4 regions of the Kineococcus haloalkalitolerans genome follow, and region 1 is predicted to be linked to each of the others. Evidence: riboswitches for the same ligand, from Rfam matches in the RefSeq annotation. Region 1 holds a riboswitch; each other region holds the start of a gene.

Region 1 (5,484 bases):
CGACCAGCCCGTGCTCGGGGTGGTCGAAGGCCTCCGGCACCGTGGCCAGGACCGCGAAGCCGAGGGAGCGCCACAGCGCCACGGCGGCCGTGTTCGTCTCCACGACGGCGTTGAACTGCATCGCGCGGTACCCGTCGGCGGCCGCCGCGGCCACGACGTGCTCGCCGAGGGCGCGCCCCACACCCCGCCCGCGCGCCGCCGGGGACACCATGAAGCTGGCCGTCGCGACGTGCGCGCCCCGGCCGGGCCGGTTCGGGCCGCTCTTGGCCGTGCCCAGGACGGTGCCGTCCTCGTCCACGGCCACGACGACCCGCCACGGCGGCGGCTGCACCCACAGCTCGCGCGCCGCCTCGGAGATCAGGCCGCCGGGCAGGGCGTACGTCTCCCCCTCGGCGACGATCTCGTCGAAGAAGGGCCACACCCGCGGCCAGTCGTCCTCGGTCAGGTCGCGGATCAGCACCCCGGGAGGGTAGCCAGTCGACCGCCGGTGCCCGCGCGGCGGCGGGGCGGGCGGCGCCGGCCGACCAGCTGCCAGCTGCGCGCCACCGCCACCAGCTCGGGGCGCTCGCACAGCGCCCGCTCGAGCTCCAGCAGGTCCTCGTAGTACCCGCGCTCGCCCTTGCGGGCGTCGGGCAGCAGGTCGGTGACCACGCGCACCCCGAAGCGGAACTCCACGGGCGTCCCGGCCGCGGCGAGGGCCTCCTCGACCCGGTCGGCGGGCAGCGGCGCGCCGGCGTCCTCCCCCGCGGGGCCCTCCCCCGCCAGCAGGCGCCGCGCGCCGCGCAGGTCGTCCTCGCGCACCGCCGCCCGCAGCGCGGCGGCGGCCGAGCCGGGGCCCAGCACGGACAGGCACCCGCCCGGGCGGACCCGGGAGGCCAGCGCGGCCACGTCCGCCGCCAGGTCCGCCGAGGAGCCCGCCCCGGGGCGGTGCTGCAGCACGTCGTGGCACAGGACGAGGTCGAACGTGCCGCCCCCGCCGCCGGTCAGCGCCGTCAGCGCCACCACGTCACCGAGGTCGGCCTCGACCGTGCGCACCCGCTCGGCCACGCCCGCGCGGTGGGCGGCGGCGCGGGCGCGCTCCAGCACCAGCGGCGCGGAGTCGAGGGCGGTGACCTCGGCGCCGCCGTGCGCCAGGGCCACCGCGTCGCTGCCGTCGCCGCAGCCGACGTCCAGGACGCGCAGCGGTCGGCCGGAGACGGTGCGGCAGACGACCGCCAGCGTGTGCTCGACGAGCGTGTGGCGCAGCCGGCCCCACGGGGCGCTGCGCCAGGCGACCGCGGCCTCCTCCGGGTGCGGCGGCTCGCTCACCGCCGCCTGCCGACGAGGTGGAGGTTCCCGTCCGCGTCCACGGCCCGGTGCGCCACCGCGCCGCCGGCGGCGACCACGGCAGCCGCCAGCAGGTCGGCGGCCAGGTGCAGGTGCCCCGGCGAGGACCCCGACGACCCGGTGGACCCCGGGGACCCGGAGGACCCGGACGGCCCGGACGCCGGCGGCGGCACCGTCAGCGACAGGTGCCCACCGGGGCGCAGCGAGCTGGTCAGCGCGGCGACGTCGGCCTCGGCGCGCGCGACGCTGCCGCGCAGGTGCAGCACGTCGTGGCAGCAGACGACGTCGAAGGAGCCCGACCCGCCCGCGCGGTGGCGGGTCAGCGCCGCCAGCGCCGCGAGGTCGTCGAGGTCGGCGGCCACGGTGCGCACCCGGTCGGCCACCCCGGCGAGCGCGGCGGCGGCGCGGGCCTGCTCCAGGGCCGCCGGCAGGCGGTCCAGCACCGTCACCTCGTGCCCGAGGGCGGCGAGCAGGAGCGCGTCGCGGCCCTCGCCGCCGCCCGCGTCCAGGACGCGCCACGGGGCCGGCCCGAGGTCGGGGCCGGCGGCGCGCACGAGCGCGGCCACCGGCCCCGGCACGTCGTGGGCCGTTCCCGTCACCTCTCCGGGCCGACGGCGACGGGCACGCGGACCGCGTTGCCCCACTCCGTCCAGCTGCCGTCGTAGTTGCGGACGTCGCGCAGGCCCAGCAGGTGGGTGAGCACGAACCACGTGTGGCTCGAGCGCTCACCGATGCGGCAGTAGGTGATCGTCGGGGCCTCGACGTCCAGGCCGGCCTCGCCGAGGTAGATCTCCTCCAGCGCGGCGCGGTCCTTGAACGTCCCGTCCTCCGCCGCGGCGCGCGCCCACGGCACGCTGGCCGCGCCCGGCACGTGGCCGCCGCGCACGGTGCCCTCCTGCGGGTAGTCGGGCATGTGGGTGCGCTCGCCCGTGAACTCCTGCGGGGAGCGCACGTCGATCAGCGCCCCGCCGATGTGCTCGCGCACCTCGGGCAGGAACGCCCGCGCGGTGCGGTCGTCGCGCTCGACGACGGGGTAGTCGGCCTGCTCGCGCTGCGGCACCCCGGTGGTCAGCTCGCGACCCTCGGCCTGCCACTTCGCGCGGCCGCCGTCCAGCAGGCGCACGTCCTCGTGGCCGAACAGGGTGAACACCCACAGCGCGTAGGCGGCCCACCAGTTGCTCTTGTCGCCGTAGAACACGACGGTGTCGGTGCGGCGGATCCCCTTGGCGGACAGCAGCCGCGCGAACCCCTCGCCGTCGAGGTAGTCGCGGGTGACCGGGTCGTTGAGCTCGGTGTGCCAGTCCACCTTCACGGCGCCGGGGACGTGGCCGGTCTCGTACAGCAGGACGTCCTCGTCGCTCTCGACGACGACCAGGCCCTCGCGGCCGAGGTTCTCGGCGAGCCAGGTGGTGCTCACCAGGCGCTCGGGGTGCGCGTACTGCGCGAACTTCGGCTCGGACGTGTCGGCGGGCAGGGCGGTGCTGGGGGTGGTGCTGGTCATGGTCGGCTCCGGTGCGCTGGGGTGGGCGGGTGGTCGCGTCGCGGGGTGCCGCGCCGGCCGTGGCCGGGCGGCGGGCCCGGGCGACAGGCCGCCGAGGTGCGCCGGCACAGGTCGACGTGGCGCCGCGACCAGGACCGGAGCGTGGTGGCGCGCCAGCGGGCGCGGTCGTCGTGCATGAGCGTGGGCCCTCTCCATCGGCCCTGGCGGGAGCACCCACGCCCTCCGGGGAGGGGGGTTGCTGCGGCGTCGTCGAGCCAGGTCTCTCAGCCGCTCTGGATGGTGTGCGGGCCCAGCGTGGCGGGCTGCGGTGCGGGTTGTCAACGCCCGCGGCCGGTCCCGCGCGGGGACCGGCCGCGGGGTCCTAGCGGCGCAGGACGGAGCGCGCCAGGCGGTTGCCGATGAGCTGGCCCACCTGCACGATCACGATGATCGTGGCGACCGTGACGTAGACGACGCCCCAGTCGTAGCGCTGCGAGCCGTAGGTGATGGCGTAGTTGCCCAGCCCGCCGCCGCCGATGAGGGCGGCCTGCGCGGACATGTCGACGATGCCGACGTAGATGAACGTGTAGCCCAGGATCAGCGGGCCCAGGCCCTCCGGCACGAGGACCGTGAACAGGATGCCCAGGCGCGAGCCGCCGGCGGCGCGGGCCGCCTCCACGACGCCCGGGTCCACCGACACCAGGCTCTGCTCGACGATGCGCGCCACGGCGAACGCGGCCGCCAGCGAGATGGCGAACGTCACGGCGTTGTTGCCGACGGTGGTGCCGACGGCCAGGCGCGACAGGGGTGCGACCGCGGCCAGGAAGATGACGAACGGGATGGGCCGCACCACGTTCACCAGCAGGCCCACCACGGCGAACACCGCGCGGTTGCTGAGGATGTTGCCCGGGCGGGTGGCGTACAGGGTCAGGCCGATGCCCAGGCCCAGCACGCCGGAGAACACCATCGAGACGAGCGTGATGAACAGCGTCTCCCAGATGGCGGTCCGGTAGACGTCCAGCGTCGCGAGGAAACCGTCCACGTCACTCCTCCTCGTCGACGCGCACGCCCGCGCCGCGCAGGGCGGCCACGGCCGCGTCCGCGGCACCGGGCGGGCCCGTCAGCTCGTACGTCAGGGAACCGATGCGCCGCTCGCGGATCTCCCCGATGCCGCCGTGCACGAGCTCGGCGCTGACGCCCGCGTCGCGCAGCACGCCGTCCACGCGCGCCAGCAGCCCCGGCTCCTCGGTGATCTGCACCGACACCAGCCGGCCCGGGTGGCGCGCGCGCAGGCGCTCCAGCACGTCGGCGTCCGGCCGGTCGTGCAGGGCGCTGCGCACGAACCGCTTCGCGGCCGCCGAGCGCGGGGAGGTGAACACGTCGTACACGTCGCCGACCTCGACGACGCGCCCGTGCTCCATGACCGCGACGCGGTCGGCGATCTGGCGCACGGCGTCCATCTCGTGGGTGATGACGACGACGGTGACGCCCAGCTCGCGGTTGACCCGGCGCAGCAGCGCGAGCACCTCGGTGGTGGTCTCCGGGTCCAGCGCGCTGGTGGCCTCGTCGGCCAGCAGCAGCGGCGGGTTCGTGGCCAGGGCGCGGGCGATGCCGACGCGCTGCTTCTGCCCGCCGGACAGCTGCTCGGGGTAGGCGTGGGCGCGGTCGAGCAGGCCCACGAAGTCCAGCAGCTCGGCGACCCGGGCGTCGTGCTCGCGCTTGGGCACGCGCGCCACCTTCAGCGGGTATGCCACGTTGCCGGCCACGGTGCGCGAGCGGAACAGGTTGAACTGCTGGAAGATCATCCCGATCCGCTGCCGGGCGCGGCGCAGGTCCTTCTCCCCCAGCGTCGTCAGGTCCTGCCCGGCGACGACGACCCGGCCACCGGTGGGGGGCTCCAGCGCGTTGAGCAGGCGCACGAGCGTGGACTTGCCGGCGCCGGAGTAGCCGATGACGGCGAGGACCTCGCCCTGCGCCACCTCGAGGGTGACGTCGTCCACGGCGCGGACGACGTCACCCCCCGGGCGCCGGTAGTGCTTGGAGACACCCTCCAGCGAGACGATGGCGGCCATCTCAGCCCTGCGCCGCCCGGGCGTCCTCCTCGATGGCGGCCAGCTGCTCCTGCAGCGTCGCGGCGTCCACGTCGCGGACCACACCGCCGGGGTAGTCCTGCGAGAACGCCTCCAGGACGGCCGGGTCGTGGAACAGGGCGGCCAGGTCGAGGTACGTCTGGTCGTCGGCGTCCTCGGCGCGGGTGACGAAGAGGTTCACGTACGGCGCGGCCTCGGGGCTCTCCGGGTCGTCGGCGAAGACGACGTCCTCGTCGGCGAGGTCCGCGCTGGCCGCGTAGTTGTTGTTGACGACCGCCGCGGCCACCGAGCCGCTCTGCAGCGCGTTGGCGGTCTGCGAGGCGTCCAGGGAGACCAGCTCGACGCGGGAGTCCTCCACGTCCTGCAGGTCGGAGAACGGCGTGCCGCCCTCGCGCAGGGTCAGCAGGCCGGCGGCCTGGAGCACGAGCAGGCCGCGGGCCTGGTTGATCGCGTCGTTGGGCAGCGCGACCTGGGCGCCCTCGGGCAGCGCGTCGGCGCTGTCGGCGGTGGTCGAGTACAGCGACAGCGGGTAGACGGCCGTGGCGCCGATGGGCTGCAGGTCGTCGCCGGCGTCGACGTTGTAGTTCG
Region 2 (7,671 bases), on a different contig from region 1:
TGTACGTGGAGCGCGAGAGCCAGAAGGGCATCGTCATCGGCCGCGGCGGGGCGCGGCTGAAGGACGTCGGCACCCGCGCCCGCCGCCAGGTGGAGGCCCTGCTGGGCACGCGCGTGCACCTGGACCTGCGCGTGAAGGTCGCCAAGGACTGGCAGCGCGACCCCAAGCAGCTGCAGCGCCTCGGCTTCTGAGGCGCCGGCGCAGCGGTCGGCGCGGTCGGCGCGGTGGGGGTCCGGTGAGCGGTGCGGCGGGGGGTGACGGCCGGGACGAGCCCCGGCCGGCGCGGCCGTGGTGGCGCACGCGGCTGACCGCGCGCGACGTGCGCGACGGGCTGTGGTCGCTGGTGCCCACGGCGTTCGCGCTGGGGGTCAGCGCCGCGCTGGTGCCGGGGGTCCACGTCGCCTCCCCGCTGTGGCTGCTGGCGGCCGCCGCGGTCCTGGGCGTGGGCGACTTCCTGGTGCGCCCCGTCCTGGGCCCGCTGGTGGCCGTCGCCGGTCCGCTGGTCACCGTGCTGCTGGGCGTGGCCGTGCAGCTGCTGCTGCTGCACACGGCCCTGACCGTCGTGCCCGGCCTGGAGCTGACCTCGATCGGCGCCCTGTGGCAGGTGTACCTGTGGACCGGGCTCGTCGGCGTGGCCTCGCGCTGGGTCGTCGGCGCCGGTGACAGCCGGTGGGTGGCGCGCGAGCTGCTGCGCCGCCACCCGCACCGCTCCGCGGACGAGCTGCCGCCGGGCCTGCTCGTCGTGCAGGTCGACGGGCTGTCGCTGCCGCTGCTGCGCTTCTGCCTGCAGGCGGGGACCACGCCGACCCTGGCGCGCTGGCTGCGCACCGGCAGCCACCGCGCGGCCGGCTGGCGCGCCCAGCTGCCGTCGACGACACCGGCCGCGCAGGCGGGGTTCCTGCACGGCACGACCGAGGAGGTGCCCGCCTTCCGCTGGTGGGACCCGCACCTGCGCCGCGTCCTGGTCGCCAACCGCCCGGCCGACGCGGCCATCCTGGAGGAGCGCGCCCGCGCCGCGGGCCGGGCCGCGGGGCGCGCGGGCCTGCTGGCCGCCGACGGCGCCAGCGTCGGCAACGTCTTCTCCGGCGACGCCCCGCACGCCCACCTGGTCGTCTCGACCTCGCGCGCCGGCGGGTCGGGGCGGCCCTACCTGCGCTACGTCCTGCGGCCGTTCGTGCTGCTGCGCAGCGTCCTGCTGACCGTCGGCGAGGTCGTCAAGGAGCTGTACCAGGGCTGGCAGCAGCGGGTGCGCCGCGTGGAGCCGCGCATCCCGCGCCGCGGCTGGTACGTGCTGCTGCGGGCCCTGACGAACGCCGTGCTGCGCGACCTGAACATCGCCCTCGTCGCCGAGCACCTGGCCCAGGGCCGCCCCGTCGTGTTCGTCGACTTCCTCGACTACGACGAGGTCGCCCACCACGCCGGGGTGGCGCGCGCGGAGTCGCTGGACGCCCTCGCCGGCGTCGACCGGGCCCTCGGCACGCTGGCCGAGGTCGCCGCGGCCGCTCCGCGCGACTACCGCGTCGTCGTGCTCTCCGACCACGGCCAGGCGCAGGGCGCCACCTTCGAGCAGGTGAGCGGCCGCCGCGTGCAGGACGTGGTGGCCGACCTGCTGCACGCGCGCCCGGAGACGGCGTCCTCGACGGTGAGCACCGCGACGGGGGCGGAGGTGCGCGGGCGCGTGGACGTCCTCGTGCGCGACTTCGCCCCCAGCGGCACCGCGCAGCGGGCGGGCGCGCGCCAGGAGCCGTCCTCGCGCGGCGCCGACGAGGTCGTCGTCGTCACCGCGGGCTGCACGGCTCTGCTGAGCGTGCCGGACGCCCCGGGCGGGCGGATGGACCTGGCCGCCCTCGGCGCCCGCTGGCCCGCCCTGGTGCCCGGCCTGCTCGCCACGCCCGGCGTCGGGTTCGTCGTGGGCCGCCGCGCCGGCGTCCCCGTCGCCCTGGGCCCGCGCGGCGAGCACGACCTGCTCTCGGGCGCGGTGCGCGGCAGCGACCCGCTGGCGGCCGTGGGCCCGCGCGCGGCCGGGGAGCTGGCCCGCGTCATGGGCTTCGCGACGGCCCCGGCGCTGCTCGTGCACTCCACCGTGGACGCCGTGACGGGGGAGGTGCACGCCTTCGAGGAGCAGGTCGCCTCGCACGGCGGGCTGGGCGGCTGGCAGAACGACGCCGTGCTCGTGCACCCGGCGGACTGGCCGCTGGACGAGGACCTGCTGGACCGCGGCGTGCCGGGCGAGGAGCAGCTGGTCGGGGCCGCCGCCGTGCACGAGCAGCTCGTGCGCTGGATGCGGCGGGCCGGCGTGCCGGTGGCCCCGGCGCCCGGGGAGCGGGGCAGCGTCGTCGCGGGGGAGGGGGAGCGCGCGTGAGCGGGCAGCTGCGGTGGCTGGGCCACTCGACCGTCGTCGTCGACGTGGAGGGGGTGCGGGTGGTCACCGACCCGGTGCTGCGCGCGGGCCTGGCGCACCTGCGCCGCCGCCAGCCCGTCCCGGCCGCCGACCACTCCGCCCGCGCCCACGTCGCCGTCGTCTCGCACCTGCACCACGACCACTGCGACATCGCCTCGCTGCGCGCGCTGGACGCCGACTGGGTCGTCGCCCCGCCGGGGGCCGCGCGCTGGCTGAGGCACCGGCTGCGCCCGGTCGGCAGCCGCGTCGTGGAGGCGGGCGCCGGCCAGACCGTCCACCTGCCCGTGCGCGCCTACGACGGCTCGCGCCGCGAGGTGGCCGTCACCGCGCTGCCCGCCCACCACGACGGCGGCCGCACCCTGGCCCGGCTGACCGGCGCGCCCCGCGACGCGGCCGCCGTCGGCCACCTGCTGGAGGTCCCGCGCGCCGACGGGGTGCCCGTGACGGTGTGGGCGCTGGGGGACACCGGCCCCTTCCCCGGCCTGGAGGACGCCGTCCTGGCGCAGCTGCGCGCGCGCCGCCCCGGGGACGGGCGCGCCGGCGCGGACGGCGGGACGGCCCGCGGACCGGACGTGGCGCTCGTGCCCGTCGGCGGTTGGGGCCACACCCTGGGCGAGCACCACCTCGACCCGCGCCAGGCCGCGCGGGTGGTGGCCCGCGTGCGCCCGGCGCTCGCGGTGCCGGTGCACTGGGGCACGCTGGCGCCGCTCGCGCTGGGACGCACGATGGGCGACCGCTGGTGGGCGCCGGGCCGGCACTTCGCCGACCGCCTGGCCCGCCGCTCGGACGTGCGGGCCGTGGTGCTGCGCCCGGGGCAGGTCCTGCCGTTCGACCGCGCCCGCGCGACGCCCCCGCCCGCCGCGAGCTGACCCCCCCCCGCGGCGACACGCGGACGGGTCCCCCCGATCCGCGCGTGCGCCGGGCCCTTCGCGGGTACCGTCGCAGGGACACCCGCTGACACCGGGTCCCGACGGGAACGGGGGAGTCATGGCCCAGGCGTTCACCTTCCTCACGGCGCTGCTCGACCACGAGCAGCGGGCGCTCGTGGTCAGCACCGACGACGGCCGCGTGCTGTCGCGGCTGGCGCTGAGCGACCCGCCCGCGCACGGCTACTACGAGCCGGGGCAGCTCGACGACGCGCTGGCCGACCTGGGCCTGCGCGCGGTCGGCTGCTGGCTGCGCGACGGCGACGGCGGGGCCGTCGCCGACGTCCGGCCGCTGGGCGAGCCGATGCCCGACCCGCGTCCGGTCTGAGACCGGCCGGCCCCTCGCGAGCTCCGCGCGGCGTCCCGCGCGGCGTCCTGCGTGGAGGCCCCGGGCACCCCGTGAGGCTGCCCGGGGCACCCTGGTTTGACACGGCCCCCACCTCGGCCTTTGATGGTGCAACCATCCAGAGCGGCCGAGAGACCTGGCTCGACGACGCCGCAGCAACCTCCGGGCCCTCGGGCCCGGGCACGGTGCTCACGCCAGGACCGATGGAGGAGCCGAGTTGCCCCCTGGTCCCGCGACCGCGCACGAGACCGCGCGCCAGCGCGCTCCCCGCACCGCCGCCACGACCCCAGCGAGCGCGGCGACCACCGCGCGCGCCGACGCCCTGCAGGCCGCCGACGTGGTCCTGCGCGGTGTCGGGCGCTCCTTCGTCAACGCCCGCGGCACCCACCGCGTGCTGGCCGACGTCGACCTCGTCGTCGAGGCCGGGTCCACCGTCGCCCTGCTCGGCGCCTCCGGCAGCGGCAAGTCCACGCTGCTGCGCCTGGTCGCCGGTCTGGACCTGCCCACCGCGGGAGAGGTCGCGGTCGGCGGTGAGCCGGTGCGCGACGTCAGCGACCGCTGCGCCGTCGTCTTCCAGGAGCCGCGCCTGCTGCCCTGGCGCGACCTGGCCGGCAACGTCGCCCTCGGCCTGCCGCGCGGCACCCCGCGCGCCGAGGGCCGCGAGCGGGTCGCCCACCAGCTCGGGACCGTCGGCCTGGCCGACTTCGCCGGGCACCGCCCGCGCCGCGTCTCCGGCGGCATGGCCCAGCGCGCGGCGCTGGCGCGCGCCCTGGTGCGCCGCCCCGGCGTGCTGCTGCTCGACGAGCCGTTCGCGGCGCTGGACGCGCTGACCCGGCTGAAGATGCAGGACCTCCTCGACGACGTCCAGCGCGGCACGGGCGCCACCACCCTGTTCGTCACCCACGACGTCGACGAGGCGCTGCACCTGGCCGACCGCGTCCTCGTGCTCGGCACCCCCGAGGGCGCCGAGGGCGCCCGCGTGGTGCGCGACCTGCGCGTGGCGGCGCCCCGTCCCCGCGACCGCGGCGACGCCGAGCTGGCCGCCCACCGCGTGGAGCTCCTGGAGCTCCTCGGCGTGCCCCGGCACGCCTGACCCGCCGCCCCTCACCACCCCCCACCGCCGGTCCGTCCCGGACCGCCGCTCGTCCCTGCCTGGAGGAACCCCCGTGCTGCGCACCCCCCGCCCCCTCGCCCGCCGCACCGCCCTCGGCCTCGCCCTCGGCGGCGTCGCCCTCGGTGCCGCCGCCTGCGTGCAGGGCGAGGACAGCACCGGCGCCGTCGCCACCGGGGGCGCCGGGTCCGGCTCGGGTTCCGGTGGCGGCGACACCGTCCGCCTGGACTACGCCCTGTACAACCCGCTGAGCCTGGTCGTCCGTCAGCAGCGCATCCTCGAGGACGCCGGCCTGACGGTCGTGTGGGAGCAGTCGCTGGGCAGCAACCGCGCCAACGAGTTCCTGCGCAACGACAACCTCGACGTGGCCTCCACGGCGGGCTCGGCGGTCCTGCAGGCCCGCGCGAACGGCTCGCCCGTGCAGACGATCGCGGTGTACTCCCAGCCGGAGTGGACGGCGCTGGTCGTCGGCGAGGGCTCCACCGTCACCGACGTGGCCGGTCTGCGCGGGGCCCGGATCGCCGCCACCACCGGCACGGACCCGTACTTCTTCCTCCAGCAGGCGCTGGCGGAGGCCGGCCTGTCGGGCGCCGACGTGGAGATCGTCAACCTGCAGCACCCGGACGGGCGCGCGGCCCTGGAGCGCGGCGACGTGGACGCGTGGGCGGGCCTGGACCCGAACATGGCGGCCTCGGAGCTGACGGCGGGCTCGCGCCTGCTGTACCGCAACGTGGACTTCAACACCTACGGGATGCTCAACGCGCGCGAGCAGTTCATCGAGGAGTCCCCGGAGCTGGCGCAGCAGGTCGTCGACGCGTACGCGCAGGCGCGCTCGTGGGCGCTGGAGAACCCGGCCGACCTGCAGGCCCTGTACGCCGCCGAGGCGCAGCAGGAGGACGAGGTCGCCGCGCTGGTGCTGGAGCGCACCGGCTTCGTCGACCTGGTGCCGGGCGACGCGCAGGCGCAGGTGCTGGAGGCGATCATCCCGCTGATGGTCGAGACCGGTGACGTGCGCTCGGAGGAGGAGGCCCGCACCGCGCTGGAGGGCCTGTTCGCCCCGCAGTTCGCGCAGGCGGCGTCCTCGTGAGCGCGTTGAGCGGGACGCAGGCGCCGCCGCGGGAGCCCGCGGCGGAGGGTGCGCGGCGCCGGGTGCCCGCGGCCGGGTGGGCCCTCGGGCTCGTCGTGCCGGTCCTGCTGGTGGCGGCCTGGCAGCTCAGCTCGACGCTGGGTGTGTTCAGCCGCTACCAGATGCCGCCGCCGCTGGACGTGCTGCGCGCGGCGGGGGAGATGTGGTCCACCGGGGCGTTGCAGGCCAACGTGGCGATCAGCGTGCAGCGCGTCCTGCAGGGCTTCGCCGTCGGCGCTTCGCTCGGGGTGGTGCTGGGCGGGCTGACGGGCCTGTCGAACCTGGCGGACCGGATGCTGTCGCCGATGTTCGGGGCGCTGCGGGCGGTGCCGTCGCTGGCGTGGGTGCCGCTGCTGGGGCTGTGGATCGGGCTGGGGGAGACCCCGAAGATCGTCCTCGTCGCCATCGGTGCGTTCTTCCCCGTCTTCACGACCGTCTACTCCGCGCTGAGCCACCTGGACCCCTCGCTGGTGGAGGTGGGCCGCGCCTACGGGCGCCGCGGCGTGCGGCTGTTCACCGAGATCCTGCTGCCGGCGACGGCCCCCTCGCTGCTGTCCGGGTTGCGGCTGGGCCTGGCGCAGAGCTGGCTGTTCCTGGTGGCCGCCGAGATCATCAGCTCCTCGGTCGGGCTGGGGTTCCAGCTGACCAACGGGCAGTTCATCGGCCGCACCGACCAGATGCTGCTGGCGATCGTGCTGCTGGCCGTGCTGGGCAAGCTCAGCGACGTCGTCCTCGGGCTGGTCGAGGCCCGGGTCAAGGCCCGCCGCGGCTGACCCGTCCCCGCACCGCGACGGCGGCCGACCCCGAGGGGCCGGCCGCCGTCGCGCGTCTCACGCCGTCGCCGCGACCGGTGCCGGGGCCGGGGAGCGCTCGCCCGCCGGGCCGGGCAGGACGACCGTCACCGGTGCGGGCCGCCGCTCGACGAGGTGGCGGACGTAGGCGGCGGAGGTGACGAACGCGGGGAACTCCTCGCCCAGCACCGCCTCCTCGACGAGCGCGCGGGCCCGTTCCAGCCGCTCGGCGGCGCCGGGCACGCCCGCCAGCTCGCCCCGGGCCCGGCCGAACTCCTCGTCCAGCACGCGCTGCACGAGCCGGGGGACGACCGCGCGCCCGTCCTCCAGCACCGTGCCGTGCCGCAGCCACGTCCACACCTGCGAGCGGGAGATCTCCACGGTCGCCGCGTCCTCCATGAGCCCGTCGACGGCCACGGCTCCGGCACCGCCGAGCCACGCCTGCAGGTAGTGCAGGCACACCCGCAGGTCCGCGCGCAGCCCTTCCTCGGTGGCCCCGCCGGGCACGCCGGACAGGTCCAGCAGGTCGTCGGCGTCGACGTGGACGTCCTCGCGCAGCCGGTGCCGCTGGTCGTCGGCGCCGCCCAGGACGGCGTCGAACGCGGCGCGCGCGGTGCTCACGAGGGCGGGGTGCGCGACCCAGGAGCCGTCGAACCCGTCGCGCGCCTCGCGGTCCTTGTCGGCGCGCACCGCGGCCAGCGCCCGCTCCGTGGCCGCCGGGTCCTTCTTGGAGGGCACGGCCGCGGCCATCCCGCCGATCGCCACCGCCCCCCGGCGGTGGCAGGTGCGCACCAGCAGTCCGGTGTAGGCCCGCATGAACGGCACCGTCATGGTCAGCCGGGAGCGGTCCGGCAGCGCGGCCGCCGGGTCGGTGCGCCGGTTCTTCACGACGCTGAACAGGTAGTCCCAGCGCCCGGCGTTCAGCCCCGCCGCGTACGGGCCCAGGGCGTGCAGGACCTCCTCGGCCTCG
Region 3 (7,671 bases), on a different contig from region 1:
AGCCGGGCGGCGACCTCGACGAGGACGGCGTCGCCGACGGCGTGCCCGTGCTCGTCGTTGACGCGCTTGAAACCGTCGAGGTCGGCGCACACGACGCCGCAGCCCTCGCCGCCGGGCTCGAGGGCCGCAGCGGCCTGCTCGAACAGCGCGCGCCGGTTCAGCAGCCCGGTGAGGGGGTCGGTGCTCGCCAGCTGGCGCAGCATCTCCTCGGCGCGGCGCTGCTCGGTGACGTCGACGCCCACGCACGCGAGGCGGTCGGGCACCCCGTCCTCGTCGAGCAGCACCGTGTTGTGCCAGCGGATGCGGTGCCGGCCGCCGCGACGGTCCAGCCACTCCCCCTCGGCGACGCTGGAGGACCCGTGGGCCACGCCAAGGGCGACGCCCTGCCGGGCCAGGTCGCGGTCCTCCGGCACGACCACCAGGTCGAACATCTCCTCGCCGAGCACTTCCTCGGCCGCGTACCCGGTCAGTTCCTCGCAGGCGCGGTTGAACAGGGTGAAGCGGCCGTGGACGTCCAGCACGCACACCAGGGCCGCGGTGCTGTCGAGCACGGCGCGGGAGGTCTCGCGGTCCAGGGCGCTCGGCGACGACGCGCGGGCTCGACGGGACGGCCCGGCGCCGGGCCGCCGCGGCGTCAGGCTCACCAGCGGGGACCGCTCACCGCGCTCCGGCACGCTGGGATCGTCCACGTCTGCCCGATCGGAGGTCCGGCCCGGCACCTTGAGGCCGGGCGGCCGGGAGGACCCGGACGGCGCAGCGCGGGCGGGGACCGTCAGGACGGCCCGGGCAGGGTCGCCACGAGCGGGTGGTCACCGGCCACCGGGCCGTGCGCCGCCGCCCCGCCCGGGGAGCCGACCCGGTCGAAGAACTCGACGTTGGCGGCGGTGAACGCCGACCACTGCTCCGGGACGTCGTCGGAGTGGTAGATGGCCTCGACGGGGCACACGGGCTCGCAGGCCCCGCAGTCCACGCACTCGTCGGGGTGGATGTACAGCGACCGCTCGCCCTCGTAGATGCAGTCGACGGGGCACTCCTCGACGCACGCCTTGTCCTTGACGTCCACGCACGGCTGGGCGACGACGTAGGTCACGCGGGGGTGCTCCTCTGCAGCTCGGGGACGGGGGTGCTCCGGGAACGCCGGTGGCGGCGCACCGCGCTGGTCACGGCCAGTCCGCCGGCGAGGAGGACGAGCGCGTAGACGGCGAACCGCGCGCCGTCCGGCGCGGCGACGGCGTCGGTGCGCAGGAGGGTGCGGGAGTTCGTGAGGACGATGACGGTGCCGACGGCGGCACCCAGCACCTGCGGGGGTGCGAACCGGACCAGCCAGGCGGCGATCGGCGCGGCCACCAGCCCCCCGGCGAGCAGCGCGAGGACCCACGACCAGGCGATGCCCTGCGCCCCGAGGCCCAGCAGGAAACCCGCGCTGGCCGCGACGGCCACGAGGAACTCGCTGGCGTCGACGGACCCGATCACCTTGCGCGGTTCCAGCCGGCCCGAGGCGAGCAGGGCCGGGGTGCCGACCGGGCCCCAGCCGCCGCCGCCCGTCGCGTCCACGAAACCCGCGAACAGCCCGAGCGGCGCCAGGAACCTGCGCCGCAGCGGGCGGTGCAGGGACCGCACGTCCAGGGTGGTCACTGAGAACCGCACGAGGACGTACACGCCCAGCCCCAGCAGCAGCACGCTGACGAGGGGGGCGGCGACGTCCGCCGGCAACGACGACAGCAGCGTGGCACCGACGAGAGCGCCTGCGGCGCCTGGGATCCCGACCCGCCGGACGACGCGCCAGTCCACGTTCCCGAACCGGTGGTGCGCCGCGCCGGAGGCCAGCGTGGTGCCGATCTCGGCCAGGTGCACCGTCGCCGACGCCAGGGCCGGGCTGGTGCCGACGAGGAGCAGCAGCGTCGTCGAGGTGACGCCGTAGGCCATGCCGAGCGAACCGTCGACCAGCTGGGCCAGCAGGCCCACGACGGCGAGGAGCACGAGTCTGCGCACGAGGGGTTCCCGTTCGTCCCGGTGGACCCGCAGGTCCGCGCTTGCCGGGCACCGTGCGGCGACCGACCAGGTCCTCACCCGGAGCACCCCGCCGCGGAGGAGGGTTGCCGACCAGCGAGCCGGGGCTTGGCGCTGGCACTCGTGACCTGCCGACCACGCTAGGGCGCCGGGCCCGGACCGTCAACACCCGCCACCGGCCGGAACTCCTCGCGGACCGCACGGAGAACCCGCCGGAGAACCCGCGGAACTCCCCGACGGGCTTGACGGGAGTTCCGCGTGCCCTACGGTGGGGACGTGGTCCAGCCGCTGACCGTGCGCCTCGTCTCGCGCCGGTACGTCGACCTCATGCGCGTGCACAGCAACTACGCCTGCCGCCGCACCACCTCCCCCACCCCTCCCCGTCACCGCTAGGGGCGCTCCTCACGGAGGGCCCGCACCCCCGTGAGGACCGATGACACCCGACCCCTCGCTCACGACGTCCGGCGCACCCGCCGCGCCGCCGGCCCGCCCCGCGCGCACCCGCAGCAACGGCCAGTGGGCCGTGGACGGTCGGGCACCGCTCAACCACAACGAGGAGGTCAAGGCCGCCGGGCCGGGCCTCGACGTCCGCGAGCGGATCGAGCGCGTGTACGCCCGGGAGGGTTTCTCCTCCATCGACCCCGACGACCTCAACGGCCGGTTCCGCTGGTGGGGCCTGTACACCCAGCGCCGGCCCGGCATCGACGGCGGCCGCACCGCGCAGCTGTCGAACGAGGAGCTGTCCGACGAGTTCTTCATGCTGCGCGTGCGGATCGACGGCGGGGCGCTGACGACGCAGCAGCTGCGGGTCGTCGGGGAGCTGTCCACGCGCTTCGGCCGCGACTCCGCCGACATCACCGACCGGCAGAACGTCCAGCTGCACTGGGTGCGGGTCGAGGACGTTCCGCAGGTGTGGCGGGAGCTGGAGGCCGTGGGCCTGCGCACCACCGAGGCGTGCGGCGACACCCCGCGCGTCGTGCTCGGCAGCCCCGTGGCCGGGATCGCCCGCGAGGAGGTCGTCGACCCGACACCGGTCGTGGCGGAGATCGTCGGGCGTTTCGTCGGCGACCCGGAACTGGCGAACCTGCCGCGCAAGTTCAAGACCGCCGTCACCGGCCACCCCAGCCAGGACGTCGTCCACGAGATCAACGACGTGTCGTTCGTCGGCGTCGTCCACCCCGAGCTCGGGCCGGGTTTCGACGTGTGGGTCGGCGGCGGGCTCTCGACCAGCGCCCACCTCGCCCAGCGCCTGGGCGCGTTCGTCACCGCGGACGAGGCGCCCGACGTGTGGCACGGGGTCGTGCGGGTGTTCCGCGACCACGGCTACCGCCGGCTGCGGAACAAGGCCCGCCTGAAGTACCTCGTCGCCGACTGGGGCGCCGCGCGCTTCCGCGAGGTGCTGGAGACGGAGTACCTGGGCCGGCGGCTGACCGACGGCCCGGCGCCGCCGCCGCCGCGCGGTCCCGGTGACCACGTCGGCGTGCACGAGCAGAAGGACGGCCGCCGCTACGTGGGCCTGGCCCCCACCGTGGGCCGGGTCAGCGGCACGGTGCTGCGCGCCCTGGCCGACGCCGCCGAGGCCGCCGGGTCGGGCCGCGTGCGGCTGACCCCGCACCAGAAGGTCGTCGTCCTGGACGTCGACCCCGCCCGCGTCGACGCGCTGCTGGCCGCGGCGCGGGAGCTCGGGCTGACCGCCGCGCCGTCGCCGTTCCGCCGCAGCACCATCGCCTGCACGGGCATACAGTTCTGCAAGCTGGCGATCGTCGAGACCAAGGCCACGGCGGCGGACGCGGTCGCCGAGCTGGAGCGGCGACTGGCGGGGATCGAGCTCGACACGCCGATCACCCTGCACGTCAACGGGTGCCCGAACTCCTGCGCCCGGATCCAGACCGCCGACATCGGCCTCAAGGGGCAGCTGGTCACCGGTGACGACGGCGTGCAGGTGCCGGGGTTCCAGGTCCACCTGGGCGGCGGGCTGGCCTCCGCCGACCGCGCCGAACCCGGGCTGGGCCGCACGGTGCGCGGGCTGAAGGTGAGCGCCACCGGCCTGGCCGACTACGTCGAGCGCGTCGTGCGCCGCTACCTGGACACCCGCGCCGACCGCGAGACGTTCGCGGCCTGGGCGCACCGCAGCGACGAGGAGGCCCTGCGATGAGCACCCCCACGGGGACGACCCCCACCACCCGCCCGGCCGGGGAGCTGCGCGCGCTCGCGGCCGCGGCCGCCGACCGCCTCGCCGGGGCGGGTGCCGACGAGGTCGCGGCCTGGGCGGCCGCGGAGTTCCGCGGCCGGCTGGCCGTCGCGTGCAGCATGGCCGACGCGGTCCTGCCGCACCTGGTGGCCCGGCACGCCCCCGGCGTGGACGTGCTGTTCCTGGACACCGGGTACCACTTCGCCGAGACCCGCGGGACCCGCGACGCGGTCGCGGCGACGATGGACGTGCGGGTGGTGGACGTCCTGCCGCGGCTGACCGTCGCCGCGCAGGACGAGGAGCACGGCGCCCGCCTGCACGAGCGCGACCCGGCGGCGTGCTGCCGCATGCGCAAGGTGGAACCCCTGGCGGCCGCGCTGGCCGGGTACGAGGCGTGGGTCACCGGGGTGCGCCGCGACGAGGCGCCCACCCGGGCCGGGACACCGCTGGTGCAGTTCGACGAGCGGCACGGGCTGGTCAAGCTGAACCCGCTGGCCGCCTGGAGCGCCGACGACCTGCAGCGCTACGCCGACGACCACGGCGTCCTCGTCAACCCGCTGCTGTCGCAGGGGTACCCGTCCATCGGGTGCGCCCCCTGCACGCGCCCCGTCGCGGCCGGCGCGGACCCGCGCTCGGGCCGGTGGGCGGGCAGCGCCAAGACCGAGTGCGGGATCCACCTGTGAGCGCCCCCGCCGTGCACCCCGCGCACCAGCGCGGGACCCGTCCCGCCACCCGCCCCGGCGCCGTGGACGACCTGCGCGCCCTGGAGGCCGAGGCCGTCCACGTCGTGCGCGAGGTGGCCGCCGAGTTCGAGCGGCCCGTCCTGCTGTTCTCCGCCGGCAAGGACTCCGTGGTGCTGCTGCGCCTGGTGGAGAAGGCGTTCCGGCCCGCGCCCGTGCCGTTCCCCGTCCTGCACGTGGACACCGGCCACAACTTCCCCGAGGTGCTGGAGTTCCGCGACCGGCGGGTGCGCGCGGGCGGCCACCGGCTGCTCGTGGCCTCCGTGCAGGACAGCATCGACCGCGGTCGGGTCCGCGAGGACGCTCCCGGCGCATCGCGCAACCGGTTGCAGACCCGCACGCTGCTCGACGCCCTCGCCGAGGGGGGTTTCGACGCCGCGTTCGGCGGCGCCCGCCGCGACGAGGAGCGCGCCCGCGCCAAGGAGCGCGTCCTCAGCGTCCGCGACGCCGCGGGGCAGTGGGACCCGCGCGCGCAGCGGCCCGAACCCTGGTCGCTGTACAACGGCCGGATCCGGCGCGGCGAGCACGTGCGGGTGTTCCCGCTGAGCAACTGGACCGAGCTGGACGTGTGGCGCTACGTCGCCCTGGAGGGCCTGGACCTGCCGTCCATCTACTACGTGCACGAGCGCGACGTCGTCGAGCGCGACGGGATGCTGCTGGCCGTCACGCCCCTGACCCCGGCGCTGCCCGGCGAGCGGGTGCGGCGGCTGCGGGTGCGCTACCGCACCGTCGGGGACCTCACCGTCACCGGCGCCGTGCGCTCGGACGCCACCGACGTCGAGGCGGTGCTCGCCGAGGTCGGCGCGGCGACCGTCTCCGAGCGCGGCGCCACCCGCGCCGACGACCGCACCTCCTCCGCCGCCATGGAGGACCGCAAGCGCGAGGGGTACTTCTGATGCGGGAACTGCTGCGGATGGCCACGGCCGGGTCCGTCGACGACGGCAAGTCCACGCTCATCGGCCGGCTGCTGCTGGACACCGGCAGCCTGCCGACCGACCACCTGGCCGCCGTGGACGGCCCCGACGGCCCGGACCTGGCGGCCCTGTCGGACGGCCTGCGCGCCGAGCGGGAGCAGGGCATCACGATCGACGTGGCGTACCGGTTCTTCTCCACGGCTGCGCGCAACTACGTGCTGGCCGACACCCCCGGTCACGTGCGCTACACGCGGAACATGGTGACCGGCGCCTCGAACGCCCACCTGGCGATGCTCCTCGTCGACGTGCGCGCCGGGGTCCTGGACCAGACCCGCCGGCACGCGCGCATCGCGACGCTGCTGGGCGTGCCGCACCTGGTGGCGGCCGTGAACAAGATGGACCTCGTCGACTTCGACCGCGGCGCGTTCGACCGCGTGCGCGCGGAGCTGCACGACGTCGCCGAGCGCCTGGGCGTGCCGCTGCTCGTGGTGCCGGTGGCCGCCAAGCACGGCGACAACGTGGCGGTGCGCTCGGCGCGCACCCCGTGGTGGGACGGGCCCACGCTGCTGGAGCACCTGGACGCCGTCGACGTCCCCCCGCCCGGCGAGGGCGGGCTGCGCCTGCCCGTGCAGTGGGTGTCCCGGCCGGTGGCCGGTGCGCGGCGCAGCTACGCGGGCCGGCTGGCCGCCGGGACCCTGCGCGCCGGCGACGAGGTGGTCGTCCTGCCCTCGGGCGCGCGCACCCGCGTCACGGCCCTGGACGCGCTGGACGAGGAGCGCGAGACGGCGCTGGCGCCGCTGTCGGTGTCGGTGCAGCTGGCCGACGACCTCGACGTGGGCCGCGGGGACGTGCTGACCGCGCCCGAGGACCCGCCCGTGGTGACGCGGGAGCTGCGCGCGCAGCTGTGCTGGATGGGCGAGGAGCCGCTCCGTCCCGGGCAGCGGCTGCTGCTCAAGCACACGACGCGCACCGCGCGGGCGCAGGTCACCGCCCTGCACGACCGCCTGGACCCGGCGACCCTGGCGGACGTCACGTCGCCGGAGCGGCTGGAGCTCAACGACATCGGCACGGTGACCGTGCGCACGGCCGTCGACCTCGTCGTCGACGCCTACACCCGCAACCGCGACACCGGCGCGTTCGTCCTCGTCGACGAGCACACCCACGCCACCGTGGCCGCGGGCGTGGTGCGCGAGGCCGTGCCGCGCGCGGGCGCCGGGCGGCCGGCGGAGGGCGCGGAGGGCGTGGCGCGCTGGACGCCGTCGCGGGCGGCGCGACCGCACCGGGGGGCGGCCGTGTGGCTGGTCGGGGCCGCCCCGGAGGTGCTGCGGGAGGCGGAGGCCGCGCTGCTGGCCGCCGGGCGCCCCGCCTACGCGCTCGACCCCGGCAACGTGCGCGCCGGACTGGCCGAGGACCTCGGCGACGGGCCGGCGGAACGGGCCGAGCTGGTGCGCCGCAGCGGGCACGTCGCCCGGCTCCTCGCCGACGCCGGGCTCGTGGCCCTGGTGGCTGCCGGCTCGGCCGCCGAGGCCCGGGCCGCGGCGCGCCCGGCCGGGGAGGCCGGGCTCACGGCCGTCGTCGTCACCGCTCCCGGCGGGCCTGACGCGCCCAGCGGGGCACCGGGCGTCGCCGACGTCCTGGCCGCCCTCGCGCTGGCCGAGGAGGCCTGATGCTGCCCCTGCACCTGGACGTCACCGGCCGTCGGGTCCTCGTCGCCGGCGGCGGGCCCGTGGCCGCCCGCCGCGCCGCGGACCTCGTGACCGCCGGCGCCGACGTCGTCGTGGTCGCCCCGCAGCTGTGCGAGGACCTCGCCGACCTG
Region 4 (7,671 bases), on a different contig from region 1:
CCCGAGGACGCCCCGCAGCTCCCGCTCGTCGAGCATCTGCAGGATCCCCTCGGTGCAGCACACGGCCGCGTTGTCGGGGTTGCGGCCCGTCGCGAAGGCGTTGGGCGCCATCGTCGGGGACACGTACAGGCGCGGCATCGGCTGCTGCGCGCGGTTCGACAGCTCCCGCACGATCCGGTACATCGCCGGCTGCTCGGCCTCGGAGACCGGCCGCGCGCGCATGGCGCGGATCGCCAGCTTGTCGGAGTTCCAGTAGCCGTAGGCGGTGGTGACCACGCCGAGGACGGCGAAGACGAGCAGGAAGACCGGCGCCCGGAAGGAGCTGGCCAGGACCCACCCCAGCAGGAGCAGGACGGCCCAGATGGCCCCGAAGAGCGCGGCGGTCTTCAGACCGTTGTGGTGGCGGTGCAACCCGGCCCCTCCCTCGTCTCGCGCCCCGGACGACGTGGCGCCCGGCGGGACGGCTGCCCGGGCGCACCGGTGCAACGCCCCGCGGCGGGGAGGCGTTCCGGCGCACCACCCGGGGGCGCCGCGGGACAGGGCCGGTCAGCGCCGGTGGCGCGCGCCCGGGTGCGCGGCCGCCAGCCGCGGGCCCTCGCCCGTGCCCAGCCGCTCGCGCAGGGTCGTGCCGGCCGCGGGCCGGGGCGCCAGCCGCCCGCGGCGCTCCAGCTCGGGCACGAGGTGGTCCACCACGTCGGCGAAGGTGCCCGGCATCGTCGCGTACATGAGGTTGAAGCCGTCGACGTCGGCGACGTCGGAGAACTCCTCCAGGGCGTCGGCCACGGTGGCCGGTGAGCCCGCCAGCACCGGCCCGCGCCCGCCCACGGCGACGAAGCGGGCGAGGTCGTCGACCGTCCAGGTGCGCTCGGGGTCCTGGGTGAAGCTCGCCAGCGCCGAGCGGTTGGCGTCGGTGGTGACGTGCTGCAGCGGCGCGTCCGGGGCGAGCCCGGCCAGGTCGACGCCCGTCCACCCGCCGAACAGGGCCAGCGCCCCCTCCCGGCTGGCGCGCTCGCGGTAGTCGGCCAGCAGGGCCGCGGCCTCGGCGTCGTCCGGGCGCACCACGACCGTCAGGCCGGCGAACACCCGCACCGCGCGCGGGTCGCGGCCGGCCCGCTCGACCTGCTCGCGCAGCGCGTCCACCGAGCGGCGCACGTGCCGCGCGGTGGGGCCGATGACGAAGACGGCCTCGGCGTGGGTGCCGGCGAAGCGCTGCCCGCGCGGGGACGAGCCCGCCTGGAAGATCACCGGGGTGCGCTGCGGCGACGGCTCGCACAGGAACGCGCCGGGGACGTCGAAGTACCGGCCGTGGTGGGCGATGTCGTGGACCTTGGCCGGGTCGGCGAAGACGCCGCGCTCGGCGTCGCGCACGACCGCGCCGTCCTCCCAGGAGCCCTCCCACAGCTTGTAGCAGACCTCCAGGTACTCCTCGGCGACCTCGTAGCGCTCGTCGTGGGCGACCTGCGCGGTGAAGCCGAGGTTGCGGGCCGCGGAGTCCAGGTAGCCGGTGACGACGTTCCACGCCACGCGCCCGCCCGTGAGGTGGTCCAGCGTCGTCAGCCGCCGCGCCAGGGAGTACGGCTGCTCGTAGGTCGTGGTGACGGTCAGCCCGAAGCCCAGCGTCCGCGTCACCGCCGCCATCGCCGAGACCGCGCCCAGCGGGTCGTTGACGGGGACCTGGGCGGCGGCGCGCACCGCGGCGTCGCGCGAGCCGCCGTGCACGTCGTAGACGCCGAGGACGTCGGCCAGGAACAGCGACTCGAACCCGCCGCGCTCCAGCAGCCGCGCCAGCGACGTCCAGTGCTCCAGCGTGCGGTAGTCGGCGCTGCGGTCCTCCGGCCGCGCCCACAGCCCCGCGGCCTGGTGGCCCACGCAGGCCATGGCGAACGCGTTCAGCCGCAGCGGGCCGCGCCCGGCGGGGGTGGCGCTCACCGCTCGCTCCCGGCCAGCGGCGCGAACGCGGTCTCGCGGGCGGCGGCCGCCGAGACGGCCGTCAGCACCGCCAGCAGGCTCAGGTACCCGGCGACCAGCCACGGCGACCCGTCCCCGGCGGCCAGCAGCGCGGCGGCGATCAGCGGGGTCAGGCCGCCGCCGAGGACCGCGCCGATCGAGTAGCCCAGCGAGGCGCCGCTGTAGCGGGTGCGCTCGTCGAACTGCTCGGCGAAGAACGCGCCCTGCGACCCGTACATGCTGTCGTGGCCCAGGTTGACGGCCACGACGACGGCCGCGCCGATCAGCAGGCCCGCGCCGGTGTCGAGCAGCCAGAACGCCGGGACGGTGAACACGGCGGTCAGCACGGCGCCGAACAGGTACACCGGCTTGCGGCCCACCCGGTCCGACAGCCGGCCCCACAGCGGGGTCGCGGCCAGGCTCAGGACGGAGGCGACGAGGACCGCGAGCAGGCCCAGGTCGGCGCCGTCCTCGCGCACCTGGTTGGCCAGGTAGTTCAACGCGAACACCGTGTAGAGGACGTAGCCGCCGTTCTGCCCCAGCCGCATGCCCGTCGTCAGCAGGACGCCGCGCGGGTTGCGGCGCAGCACCTCCAGGACCGGCTGGCGGGCCACCTCCCCAGCCTCGCGCACCGCGCGGAACGCCGGCGACTCGGTGACCTTCAGCCGGATGAGCAGGCCGACGACGACGAGGACGGCGCTGACGAGGAACGGCACCCGCCAGCCCCAGGAGAAGAACTGCTCGTCGTCCAGCAGCGTGCGCGTCAGCCAGAAACCACCGCTGGCCAGCACCATGCCGGCCGCCGAGCCCATCTGCGGGACGGCGCCGTACAGGCCGCGCCGCCCCGGCGGGGCGTGCTCGACGGACAGCAGCACCGCGCCGCCCCACTCCCCGCCGGCGGAGAAGCCCTGCAGCAGCCGGGCGAGGGTCAGCAGCACGGGCGCCCACACGCCGATCTGCGCGTACGTCGGCAGCAGGCCGATGAGCGTGGTGGACACGCCCATGAGCAGCAGCGCCGCCACGAGGACGGCCTTGCGGCCCACCCGGTCGCCCAGGTGGCCGGCGACGGCGCCGCCCAGCGGGCGGGCCACGAAACCCACCGCGTAGGTGGCGAACGCCGCGACCGTGCCGGCCGCGGTGCTGGACTGCGGGAAGAACAGCGGGCCCAGGACGAGGGCGGCCGCCGTGCCGTAGAGGTAGTAGTCGTACCACTCGATCGTGGTGCCGACGAAGGAGCCGAGGGCCGCGCGGCGGCGCGCGACGTCGGGGGCGGGCAGGGCGCGCGAGGGCGCGGGGGCGGTGCTCACTGCGGGTGCGTCTCCCATCGGTCCTGGCGGTAGCACCGTCCCTCGCGGGTGGTTGCTGCGACGTCGACGAGCCAGGTCTCTCGGTCGCTCTGGATGGCCGCCGGGAACGCTAGGCCATCGCCTCCGGAGCGCGCAACGCGCCCGCCCCGTCACGGCGCGTCGCACCGGGGCTGTTGCGGCGGCGCGGGCGCGGCGGGAGGCTCGCGCCGTGCACAGCGGGGGCGACGTCGGCGCCGAGGAGGCCCTCGCGCTGTTCCGCGCCACCGCCGACAGCGTCGACCTGACGATCTGGACGACCGACGCGGCCGGGCGCTGCACGTTCGTCAACCGCGCCTGCCTGGAGTTCTTCGGCACCACGCCGGAGCGGATGGCCGGGACGTCGTGGCGCTCGATCTGCCACCCGGACGACGCCGACGCCTACCTGCGCGCGTTCGACGAGGCGACCGCGCAGCGGCGCGGGTTCCGCGCGCAGGTGCGGGTCCGGCGCGCCGACGGGCAGTGGCGCTGGATCGAGACGCAGGCGGCGCCCCGCTGGTCCGCCGACGGCGTCTTCCTCGGCCTGACGGGCGCCAACCCCGACGTGACCGACCACCGCCGCCGCGAGGAGGCCGCGGCCGTGCTGGCCGCCGTCGGGGAGGACTTCGCGCGCGAGGCGTCCGGGCTGGCGGCGCTGCGCGGCATCGCGCGCCGCGTCGCCGCCCACACCGGCGCCGCCCGCGTCACCGCGTGGGCGGTGGAGCCGGACGGCGGCGCGGCGGCCGGGGCCCCGCTGGAGGTGGTGGCGGACGAGCCCGGTGACGGGACGCACCGCGGGCCCGGCGCCGACCCGCCGGGCGCCGCCCTCGCCGCGCGGCTGCGCGCGGGCCAGGTGCTCGTCGAGGACGGTGACGTCCTCGTGCCGTTCGTCACGGGCGGGCGGTGGGTGTTCCTGCTGCGGGTGCGGGACGCGCCCGGGCGGCGCTGGCGCGCGGACGAGCTGGACCTGCTGGCCGACGTCGTGCCGCGCGCCTACCTGTGCCTGGTGCGCGAGCGCGAGGAGCGCGCCGTCCGCGAGCGGTACGCGCGCGCCCGCGAGGTGGCCCGGCAGCTGCAGCGGGCGCTGCTGCCGGCGAGCCTGCCGGTGCTGCCGCGCGCGGAGACGGCCGCCCGCTACCTCGTCGCCGGCGGGGACGGCGCCCGCGCCGGCGGCGACTGGTTCAGCGCCCTGGTCCGGCCGGACGGGCGGCTGGCGCTGGTCGTCGGCGACGTCGTCGGGCACGGCGTGGCCGCCTCGGCCGTCATGGGGCAGCTGCGCGCCGTGCTGGAGCAGCGCCTGGCCGACGGCGACGCGCTGCCGGTCGCGCTGGCCGCGCTGGCGCGCGCCGCCGCCCGGGTGCCGGGGGCGTCGGCGGCCACGGTGTGCGCGGCGGTGCTCGACCCCGCGACGGGCGAGGTGGAGCACGCCGTGCTGGGCCACCCGCCGCCGCTCGTGGCGGGCCCGGGCGGGGTCCGCCGGCTGCCCGCGACCGGCGCGGCCCCGCTGACGTCCTCGCTGACGGCCCCCGGCGCGCTGCCGCCCACGGCCGTGGACCGGCTCGGGCCGGGCGAGCTGCTCCTGCTGCACACCGACGGGCTCGTCGAGCGGCGCGGCACGCCCCTGCCGCAGCGCCTGCGGGCCCTGGCGGACGCCGCCGCGCGCGCGGCCGCCCCGCCCGGGCGAGCGGCCGGTGCCGTCGTCGACGACGTGGTCACCGCCCTGCTCGACGGCGCGGTCCAGGACGACGCGACGGTGCTCGCGGTGCGCCCGCGCCCGCCCGTGGCCCCGCTGCGGTGCGGCGGGCCGGCGCTGCCGTCGTCGGTGCGCCGGCTGCGGCGGGAGGTGGCGGCCTGGCTGGAGGCGGCCGGTGCGGGGTCGCGGGACCGGCGGCTGCTGGCGCTGGCCGCCGGGGAGGCCGTCACCAACGCCGTGGAGCACGCCTACCGCGACGCCCCGCCGGGGCGGGTGGAGGTGCGGGCGCGGCTGGAGGACGACGGCGCCGCGCTGCTGGAGGTGAGCGACGACGGGCGGTGGCGGCCGGCGGACGCCCACCCCGGGGACCGCGGCCGCGGCCTGGTGATGGTGGGCGCCGCCGGCAGCGTCCGGGTGGACCGCGGCGGGACCGGCGGCGGCGGGGCGGGCACGACGGTGCGCGTGCGGCGGGTGCTGGGCGCCGACGTGGACCAGCGCGACCCCGGCGGGGAGGACGCCGCCGGAGCGGGCGACGACGGCGCGGGAGCGGGTGACGACGGTGTCCTCGCGGTGCGGGTCCTGACGGCCGGCGGGCCGGGCGCGCCCGTGCCGGTGCGCGTGCGCGGCCCGGTGGACCTGGAGTCGGCGCCCCTGCTGCAGGAGGAGCTGCTGCGCGCCGGCCGGCACGGCGCCCTCCCCCTGCGGGTGGACCTGGCCGGGGTGACGCACCTGGCCAGCGCGGGGGTGCGGGCGCTGTGGGCGGTGCGCGACGCCGTGGGCGCCGGCGCCCTGGCGCTGCGGGCACCCGACGGCAGCACCGCCGCCCTCGTCCTGGACCTCGTGGCCCTGCCCCGCGACCCCTGAGGGGCGCCGGTCATCGGGTCAGCCGGGCACGCCCGCGCGGACGTCCAGCGCGCCGAGCCCGGTGGCGTCGCGCACGTCGCAGTCGCGGTCGAGGACCACGGTCAGCGGCGTGCCGGCGCGGCGGCAGCGGCGGTCGGCGGCCGTCAGCACGGACACGGCGGCCGAGCCGAGGTAGTCCACGCCCGTGAGGTCGACGACGACGCGCTCGGGCGGGGCGGCCTGCGCCTCGGCGGTGCCGACGGCGGCCGCGAACCGGCGCGCGGTCAGCAGGTCCACCTCGCCGCGGACCGTCAGCAGCCGGCCCCCGTCGCACGGGCGCGGCCCGTCGACGACGAGGTCCTCACCGGGCTCCCCCGCGGCGCCCGCGGCCGCCGGGCCGTGGGCGGGGTCCCCGGCCGCCAGGGCGCGGTCGAGCAGGTCGTCGACGCGCCCGTGCGCCCCCGCGGGCAGGACGCTGGTGCGCGAGACGAGGTCGACGAGGCGCTGGGCGAGCACGGAGAGCTTGACCTGGCTGTGCATCGAGTACCACTTCAGCAGGCCGAACGCCTCGTCGGCGTCCACGCCGTAGGCGAGCATCAGGGCCCCCTTGGCCTGGTCGATGACCGTGCGCGAGGCCAGGGCCACCTCCAGCTGCTCCTGCACGCGCTGCCCGACCCACCGGTCGGCGCCGGAGGCGACGTCGACGACGTGCCCGCGGACCCGCCGCAGCGGCGTGCCCGGCCGCTCCGGGTCGGCCGCCCCCGTCACGACCACCGCGCGGGGCGCGCCCTCGACCTCCACGGGCACCTGCACGGCGAACGGCTCCCCGTGCAGCGCGCACGTGCGCACGGCACCGAGCAGGTGCTGCCAGCCGGCCGGGCCGTACAGGTCGCGGACGCGGTCGGCGGTCAGCGCCGTCCAGCGCCGCTCCCCGCCGTGCACGGCGTTCGTGCCGGCGGACCACCACCAGCGGCCGCCGGGCAGGTCGGCGACGTAGGTGCCGGTCGGCAGGTCGAGCGGGGGGTGCGTCTCGGACACGGGAGTCTCCAGGTGCGGCGACCGCGGCCCGGGGGCAGCGGTCGGTGGACGAGCACGCTGCTGTACCCGGGCGGGGGTGGGCCCGCGGCCATCCTGTCCCCGGGCCCGGCCCCCCCGCCACCCCGCGGGCAGCGCCGGGACCGGACCCGGGGCGGGGTCAGGACGAGCGGCGGCGGCGCAGCTCGGCCGTCAGCGCCGGCACGACCTCGGTGAGGTCGCCCACCACGCCGTAGTCGGCGAACTCGAAGATCGGGGCGTCCGCGTCCTCGTTGACGGCCACGACCGTCACCGAGGCGTCCATGCCGCCGCGGTGGTGCACCGCGCCGGACACACCCACCCCCACGTACAGGCGCGGGCTGATCGTGACGCCGGTCTGCCCGACCTGCGCCTCGTGCCCGATCCACCCCTCGTCGGTGGCCACGCGGGTGGCGCCCACGGCCCCGTCGAGCACGTCGGCGAGCTCCTCCAGGGGCGCGAAGTCGCCGTTGGTGCCGCGCCCGCCGACGACGACGACCTCCGCCTCGGCCAGCGAGGGGCGGTCGGAGGTGGGCCGGGGCGCGCGGGAGACGACGGTGACGGCGCGCGCCGCCGCGGACGCCTCGACGCGGTGCTCGTGCTGCTGCGGCCGCGAGGGTTGCGCCGCCGGTGCCGCGCGCAGCGAGTGCGGCTTGACGGTGACGACGGCCAGCTCGCCGGTCACGGCGCAGCGGGTGGCCCACGAGCCGGCCAGCACGGCCTTGCCGGCGACGACGCGCCCGTCGGCGACCTCGACGGTCGTGGCGTCCGTGACGACCCCGCCGCGGGTCTGCACCGCCAGGCGGGCGGCGG

What was found. Region 1 has a riboswitch for S-adenosylmethionine ahead of ACRYMY_RS10150 (sulfurtransferase). Riboswitches for the same ligand answer to the same signal wherever they lie in the genome.
Region 2: another riboswitch for S-adenosylmethionine. It lies ahead of ACRYMY_RS18665 (ABC transporter ATP-binding protein); the one in region 1 lies ahead of ACRYMY_RS10150 (sulfurtransferase).
Region 3: another riboswitch for S-adenosylmethionine. It lies ahead of ACRYMY_RS15270 (sulfite exporter TauE/SafE family protein); the one in region 1 lies ahead of ACRYMY_RS10150 (sulfurtransferase).
Region 4: another riboswitch for S-adenosylmethionine. It lies ahead of ACRYMY_RS11075 (MFS transporter); the one in region 1 lies ahead of ACRYMY_RS10150 (sulfurtransferase).

Annotation. Positions count from the first base shown of each region.
Region 1 covers NZ_JBJLSH010000021.1:34,967-40,450, reverse strand. Annotated here, with positions in the region: gene ACRYMY_RS10165 (GNAT family N-acetyltransferase) at 1-460, opposite strand, end outside; gene ACRYMY_RS10160 (class I SAM-dependent methyltransferase) at 454-1,308, opposite strand; gene ACRYMY_RS10155 (class I SAM-dependent methyltransferase) at 1,305-1,925, opposite strand; gene ACRYMY_RS10150 (sulfurtransferase) at 1,922-2,827, opposite strand; SAM riboswitch class I at 3,016-3,110, opposite strand; gene ACRYMY_RS10145 (methionine ABC transporter permease) at 3,189-3,848, opposite strand; gene ACRYMY_RS10140 (methionine ABC transporter ATP-binding protein) at 3,850-4,878, opposite strand; gene ACRYMY_RS10135 (MetQ/NlpA family ABC transporter substrate-binding protein) at 4,880-5,484, opposite strand, start outside.
Region 2 covers NZ_JBJLSH010000070.1:2,786-10,456, forward strand. Annotated here, with positions in the region: gene era (GTPase Era) at 1-191, shown strand, start outside; gene ACRYMY_RS18650 (alkaline phosphatase family protein) at 236-2,362, shown strand; gene ACRYMY_RS18655 (MBL fold metallo-hydrolase) at 2,359-3,270, shown strand; gene ACRYMY_RS18660 (hypothetical protein) at 3,389-3,655, shown strand; SAM riboswitch class I at 3,785-3,883, shown strand; gene ACRYMY_RS18665 (ABC transporter ATP-binding protein) at 4,011-4,766, shown strand; gene ACRYMY_RS18670 (aliphatic sulfonate ABC transporter substrate-binding protein) at 4,843-5,871, shown strand; gene ACRYMY_RS18675 (ABC transporter permease) at 5,868-6,683, shown strand; gene aceB (malate synthase A) at 6,741-7,671, opposite strand, start outside.
Region 3 covers NZ_JBJLSH010000040.1:29,678-37,348, reverse strand. Annotated here, with positions in the region: gene ACRYMY_RS15280 (GGDEF domain-containing protein) at 1-689, opposite strand, end outside; gene fdxA (ferredoxin) at 773-1,090, opposite strand; gene ACRYMY_RS15270 (sulfite exporter TauE/SafE family protein) at 1,087-1,992, opposite strand; SAM riboswitch class IV at 2,025-2,139, opposite strand; gene ACRYMY_RS15265 (nitrite/sulfite reductase) at 2,444-4,165, shown strand; gene ACRYMY_RS15260 (phosphoadenylyl-sulfate reductase) at 4,162-4,884, shown strand; gene cysD (sulfate adenylyltransferase subunit CysD) at 4,896-5,837, shown strand; gene ACRYMY_RS15250 (GTP-binding protein) at 5,837-7,522, shown strand; gene cobA (uroporphyrinogen-III C-methyltransferase) at 7,522-7,671, shown strand, end outside.
Region 4 covers NZ_JBJLSH010000024.1:15,965-23,635, forward strand. Annotated here, with positions in the region: gene htpX (zinc metalloprotease HtpX) at 1-411, opposite strand, end outside; gene ACRYMY_RS11070 (LLM class flavin-dependent oxidoreductase) at 547-1,929, opposite strand; gene ACRYMY_RS11075 (MFS transporter) at 1,926-3,272, opposite strand; SAM riboswitch class I at 3,266-3,354, opposite strand; gene ACRYMY_RS11080 (SpoIIE family protein phosphatase) at 3,463-5,826, shown strand; gene ACRYMY_RS11085 (ANTAR domain-containing protein) at 5,845-6,843, opposite strand; gene ACRYMY_RS11090 (electron transfer flavoprotein subunit alpha/FixB family protein) at 7,001-7,671, opposite strand, start outside.